Regions from separate parts of the Virgibacillus sp. L01 genome, predicted to be linked through region 1. Evidence: a T-box and tRNA genes for the amino acid it is inferred to sense, from the RefSeq annotation. Region 1 holds a T-box; the other holds one or more tRNA genes.
The links. The T-box of region 1 lies ahead of tyrS (tyrosine--tRNA ligase). A T-box ahead of a tRNA ligase gene usually reads a tRNA of that ligase, here a tRNA-Tyr.

Region 1 (3,419 bases):
CACCATCAGTAGTTCCACCGATTCCCAGAGAGAGGTTAGCATATTCATTTTTACCCAAGGTTGTTATTCCCATAGGCTTCAAAAATTCGCTGACAGGATCCTGCGATCTGATTTGGTCGTAAATTCTGATTGCAGGTATGTTATAGGAATTTTTAAGTGCCTTACGGGCAGAAACCAGCCCATGATAGCCGCCTCCATAGTTTCCAGGTGTATATGGCCCCATAGAGCTGGAATAAGTTGTTTTGACATCAGCTACGGGTGTTCCGGGCTGTATAACTCCTTTTTCCATTGCCGGAGCGTAAGTGAGTATTGGCTTCATGGTACTGCCATTTGAACGAATTACATCTGTTGCATAATTTAGTTGGTCTTTTTGAGTATACTCACGGCCACCAACAAAGCTAATAATTCTACCCGTACTGTTTTCAATTAAAATCCCGCCAGTCTCAATAGGCTGAGTTTTTGTTACAGTTTCACCAGTCTCTTTATTTATAACAACCTTACCAGTCCAATCCGGACCATACGTTTCATATTTTTTGATGACCTTCTTAAATACATCGTGTGTTTTTTTATCAACTGTTGTATGGATTTTGTAGCCGTTTTTACGTAATGCACGATCAGCTAATATTTTATATTCTTCCATTAGCTTTTCATCATTGTTCAGGTCTTCCATTGAATATCCATCTTCTTCAGCAATATGTTTTAGTATTTTTTCTTTTGCTCGTTTTTCAGCACTAAAGGTTAAGTATGGATATTTTTCAATTGGCGATTGAGACTCTTCGATGAAATCAGCTACAATGTCGTAACTTAATGCCTTTTCATATTGCTTTTTTGAAATAGTATCTGATTCATACATTCTGTTTAGAACAGATTTCATCCGATTTAGTCCAGGCTGCATTCCTTCTTTACTTTTTAAACCACCGCTGTTTTTGAAAGGGGTATACCTTGATGGACTCTGCGGAAGTCCTGCAAGGTAGGCTGACTGTGGTAGGTTAACCTCAGATGCATCAATCCCAAATATTCCCTGGGCAGCAGTTTGAATTCCAGCGATATTCCCACCTGAAGCATCTCGGCCATATGGGACAATATTTAAATATGCCTCAAGGATTTGGTCTTTTTCAAAAAAGCGTTCCAAACGCAGTGCTAACAGGATTTCCTTTGCTTTACGCTCAAATGATACCTCATTCGTCAGGATCTGGTTTTTTATAAGCTGTTGGGTTAGCGTACTTCCTCCCGTTTTGACTGCTGCATTTGTTGCTTCCTGTACTAGTGCACGGACAATTGCTTTAGGAACAATACCTTTATGATCATTGAAATATTCATCTTCCGTTGCAACTACAGCATTCTTCAGGGTATCTGAAACATTTTTCAGTTTAACTTCTTCTCTATGTATATCAGAGCGGACGTTACCGAAATATTTATTCCCGGCAAAATATAATTTTGATGTCTCCTCATAGTTATATATATCCTTTTCCATGCTCGCATAGCTTCGTACCGGTTCATCTTTGACAAGTGAAGCAAAGTAACCTGCACCTACACCGCCAGCAAACAACAGACCAACTGCACCTAAGATCACGAAAAATAAAATTACGTTCCAAAAAACATCATACGTAATACGTGATGATTTTTGGACTTTCCCAGTTCCCCAAATTGTCTTTGTTTTTTCTTTATATTTTTGAAATAATTGTTTATAATCCATAGTAAGACCTCCTAAATTCCAACATTAATTATAGCATAATCGATGTACTAGGTATAGAAGGAATTATGTGAATATATTGCGTTTGTCATCAGAATGTGATATGAATAAGTAATAATATTAAAATACATTGAAAGATCGCAGTAGCTTTGCAAATCAATTTTCAAGAGAACTAACGGATGCTGAGAGTTAGTATATATTTGCTGGTGAATTACAATCTGGAGTTTCTTCCTTCAAAAAGAAGACGGTGACATCATCGTTAACAATCCCAAGGTGGCATGTGCAACAAGGGTGGTACCGCGAGCGTAAACTCGTCCCTTATTTATATTAGGGATGGGTTTTTTTATTTGCAGTTAAAAAACGACCATGGCTGCTGAATGCGCAGCTATCATCTATCATGAAATTTCTTTTTCATATAGCAAATTTGAGGTTAGCGGACACCAGGGACCTTATTGGCAAAAATTCACGAAAATGACTGTGTCCGCTGAGATCAAGTGAGAGAGGTATTTTCATACAAAATTAGTAAAAGATGGAGAGTGAAGAGAATGGATATTTTAAAGGATTTGGAAAAACGTAATTTGATTCATCAAACCACTGACAACGAGGGCTTAACGAAGCATTTGGAAGAGAATCAGGTAACATTGTACTGTGGGTTTGATCCGACTGCTGATAGTTTACATATAGGACATTTGCTGCCGATCACAATGTTAAAAAGGTTTCAAAAGGCTGGACATCGTCCGATAGCGTTGATAGGTGGCGGAACAGGAATGATTGGTGATCCAAGTGGTCGTTCCACAGAACGTTCACTGAACGAAGCGACAGTTGTAAAAGGTTACAGTGAAAAAATTAAGGAGCAATTAGCAAAACTGCTTGATTTTGATAGTGGGTCAAATGCTGCGGTTGCCCGTAATAACCATGACTGGCTTGCAAGCATGACTGTGATTGACTTTTTACGGGATGCAGGAAAGCATTTTGGTATCAACTACATGCTTGGCAAGGAATCTGTGTCGGCTCGGATTGAACAGGGGATATCTTATACAGAATTTAGTTACATGATCCTTCAATCTTTAGACTACCTAAAATTATATGAACAAGAAAATTGCACCATGCAAATTGGCGGCAGCGATCAATGGGGAAATATAACTGCTGGTATGGAACTGATTCGCCGCTCCAGAGAAGAGATGGACGAAGAAACGAAAGTATTTGGCCTAACCGTTCCTCTGATTACAAAGGCTGATGGTTCCAAATTTGGTAAAACAGCAGGCGGTTCTATTTGGTTAGATCCAGAAAAAACAACGCCATATGAATTTTATCAGTTTTGGTTTAATGCTGATGATCGTGATGTAATGAAATTTCTATATTACTTTACATTTCTTGATCAGGAAGAACTTGATCAGTTACAAAAAGAAGTAGAGGATACTCCTGAAAACCGTCTGGCACAAAAACGTTTAGCTGAAGAGATGACTCGTGAAGTGCATAGTCAGGAAGCTTTGGAACAAGCACAGAAAATATCAGCATCACTTTTCAGTGGAAATTTAAAAGAACTATCTGCAGGAGATATTAAGCAAGGTTTTAAAGGTGTTCCTGCTTACGAAGCTCCTAAAGAAGAAATAGGTTTAATCGATCTTTTAGTTAACGCTTCTATTTCATCATCAAAGCGCCAAGCAAGAGAAGATATTAAAAATGGGGCAATTTATATAAATGGCGAGCGTCAGCAGGAGTTGCA
Region 2 (3,419 bases), on a different contig from region 1:
CTAAATTCCCGTCCTCATCCTTCGACCATTCTGTCATCGAGCTATATTTCCCAAATCTCGCTGCGTGTGCATGGGCCCCAGCCTCAACAGCACGCCAGTCATTACCTGTTGCAATAACGATGGGATCAATACCATTCATTATCCCTTTATTGTGGGTAACAGCGCGGTAAGGGTCCGATGCGGCAAACTCATAGGCATGAATAACGCCATCACGCACTTCTTCACCTGTATAACTGCCTGTCTGTAATAATTCAGGTGGAATGACACAACGCGCACGTGCAAGACAACGATCTGGATAATTAGAAAGGATCCGTAAATATACTTTCCCTTTCGTGATAGTCTCGACTGTCGGAGCAAGTGACTCAACCATTGTGTTAATGATATTTGCTCCCATTGCGTCACAAGTATTTATATAAACGTGAAGGATAAGCATTTGACCATATTTTGAGTCTGATTCTTCATTTAATACTCTAACTTCTAGATCTTCTGCGCCACCACCCCTAGCTACTAAACTGGGGTATGCAGCATTAGCATCAGCAATCAATGCATCTTTTTCCTTTAAAACAGCCTCTTTTGCTGCTTGAAAATCCGGACAGCCTACTACTTGAATTTGACCAATCATAACACGATCTGTCGCCTCTGTAGTAAACCCTCCAGCATTTCTGACAGTTTTTGCAATATAGCTTGCTGAGGCAACAACAGATGGTTCTTCAATTGCCATTGGTATTACATATTCTTTCCCATTAATTAAAAAATTCAATCCTAATCCTAATGGAAGCGGAAAAGTCCCGACTACGTTTTCTATCATTTTATCCGCCGTGTCAGTTGGAAGAGGTTCGTTTGAAAACAAATAATCTTTTTCTTCATCAGTGAACGTATCCATCGTAGTCAACAACTGTCTGCGTTCCTCAACAGTCATATTGTAAAAACCAGGGAATCTAGAAGTTTTCATACCATCTCATCCTTTTAACTAGCATAATTTATATATGTCAAATTGTTCATTTTTTTATTAATGAATAAATTACTGTATCTATTATGTAAAAAAACAGTACAAAATGCAAATAAACAAGGTTGTTGGTAATCATAACGACCTTGTTTATCTGCTATTATAATATGTGTTATGTATTTACGCTAGTGTTTTTTCATATAAATTGATGAGCCATGGAGGATTCGAACCTCCGACCCTCTGATTAAAAGTCAGATGCTCTGCCAGCTGAGCTAATGGCTCATGTCAGGAATGTTGCCCGAAAAACCTCATAAAATAAAAAAAGGCTGGGCTACCAGGATTCGAACCTAGGATCACGGGATCAAAACCCGATGCCTTACCGCTTGGCTATAGCCCAATTAAGTAAATTATGGTGGAGGGGGAGAGATTCGAACTCCCGAACCCTGAGGGAGCGGATTTACAGTCCGCCGCGTTTAGCCACTTCGCTACCCCTCCATATTTTAACTACATTTCTATAAATTATACATAAAAAATGGTGCCGGCCAGAGGAATTGAACCCCCAACCTACTGATTACAAGTCAGTTGCTCTGCCAATTGAGCTAGACCGGCATATATTAATGGTGGAGGATGCAGGGCTCGAACCTGCGACCCCCTGCTTGTAAGGCAGGTGCTCTCCCAGCTGAGCTAATCCTCCTATGTATTAGGTTACTGACTTTCCTAAGAATTAATGGTGACCCGTACGGGATTCGAACCCGTGTTACCGCCGTGAAAGGGCGGTGTCTTAACCACTTGACCAACGGGCCTTACAATGGTTTCATGTAATAAAAATACTATAATTATTACACATATAAGAATTGTCTATGCAGTAAAAAATATTTATAATTACTTAGCTGCCAAAAAAGGGCTTGTCATAAACCAACGAATTTTATTATATATAGATTAAGCATCTTTGTAAAGGGAAAATAGGAATTCTTTATTTTCAAACACTTTTGCTACCAATATAATGGAGATATAGACTGTAACTTTTAACAATTTGGGGGAATTATATGGGGAACTGGTTAAGTTTAGGTGGCGAGCCATTTATTGCGTTTGGTTTAAGTCACATTGTTATGCTGCTTATATATTTTTTTGGGATCATACTATTTATAGTATTTTTTAAAAAGATCTTATCTAATACATATTTACACAATACAATACGTTGGATTTTATTTAGTCTGTTAATTTTATCAGAAGTATCCTATCAAACCTGGACAGCATTAACTGGAATATGGAGCTTACAAGAGCACACACCATTGCATCTTTGCGGAATTGCAGGTATAACAGGGGCAATTGCGTTAGTTACTCACAACAGGAAGCTTATACAAATCACTTTTTTTATTGGTCTTATCCCTGCTTTCCTGGCATTAGTTACTCCAGAGTTGCCGTATGACTATCCGCACTATCGCTTTTGGAAGTTTTTTGTCCATCATACTGCCATATCATGGACAAGTATTTTTCTTGTCGCAACCAGTTCCTTAAAGATTAAGTTTAAATCACTACTTGAAGTCTATGGATACCTATTAATTTATGCTATTATAATTGGTTTCTTTATTAATCCATTATTAAATTCCAATTACCTCTACCTTTCCCATACACCTACAGCTACCACACCACTTGACGTGCTTGGCAATGGCATTTGGTATTATGTGAACTTATGTGGTTTAGCGTTTATTGTTTTCTTTGTTCAGCTTCAGATTTATAAATTACTTAAACGTGAAAAATCAACACTCAACTTGTAAAATTAGTTGAGTGTTGATTTTTTGTTAAGAATACATAATAGCTACTACCCAAACGATTACAATTACCGGTAACGAGGTATACAAAGATTGCCAAATTTTCATATTATGTTTCTTGATCAAAAAGTAAGCCACAAGCACTTCAGCTATAGTTACTACAATAGCTAATATTATAAGCAACGATAACCCATTCCCCATTTTAAAACCACCTGTCTATTTATTCTTATATCATTTATATATTAAAAAACCTGGCTTATCGATAAAGATACCTTAAAAAAGTCAATATGCATAACGTCTATTCAAACGTTTTTAACCATTCATTATTTGATCTCGCTTCTCTAAATGCTTCTTTAAAAGCCACAATATCGTCTTTTAAATATATACCACTTCTAATCGGTTTTACCCTACCGTCATTTACATATTGGCTTAATCGCATACGTGAAACGCCTAGAATTTCCAAAGCTTCTTTTGATGAAATAATTTCACTAGCAATTTGTTCTCTGCGTTGCTTCCTTACTTCTTTTGGTGCTGACATTTTACCACTCCGTCCTTATACTTATAATACATTAATCGAATATTCTTCATAAATAAAAACACCTAAATCCCTTGGGAAATAGATGTTTAACGTAAGAGCTTCCAAGCGGACTTGAACCGCTGACCCCCACCTTACCATGGTGGTGCTCTACCGGCTGAGCTAT

Region 2: it has a tRNA-Tyr gene. The T-box ahead of tyrS (tyrosine--tRNA ligase) is inferred to sense a tRNA for this amino acid. The anticodon was not compared.

What each region holds. Positions count from the first base shown of each region.
Region 1 covers NZ_JBQQCP010000008.1:36,308-39,726, forward strand. Annotated here, with positions in the region: gene ACTWQM_RS14645 (transglycosylase domain-containing protein) at 1-1,696, opposite strand, end outside; T-box leader at 1,815-2,015, shown strand; gene tyrS (tyrosine--tRNA ligase) at 2,239-3,419, shown strand, end outside.
Region 2 covers NZ_JBQQCP010000017.1:454-3,872, reverse strand. Annotated here, with positions in the region: gene ACTWQM_RS19465 (hydroxymethylglutaryl-CoA reductase, degradative) at 1-952, opposite strand, end outside; tRNA gene ACTWQM_RS19460 (tRNA-Lys) at 1,156-1,228, opposite strand; tRNA gene ACTWQM_RS19455 (tRNA-Gln) at 1,273-1,343, opposite strand; tRNA gene ACTWQM_RS19450 (tRNA-Tyr) at 1,357-1,441, opposite strand; tRNA gene ACTWQM_RS19445 (tRNA-Thr) at 1,480-1,555, opposite strand; tRNA gene ACTWQM_RS19440 (tRNA-Val) at 1,565-1,640, opposite strand; tRNA gene ACTWQM_RS19435 (tRNA-Glu) at 1,675-1,749, opposite strand; gene ACTWQM_RS19430 (YwaF family protein) at 1,993-2,724, shown strand; gene ACTWQM_RS19425 (hypothetical protein) at 2,749-2,919, opposite strand; gene ACTWQM_RS19420 (hypothetical protein) at 3,017-3,256, opposite strand; tRNA gene ACTWQM_RS19415 (tRNA-Thr) at 3,353-3,419, opposite strand, start outside.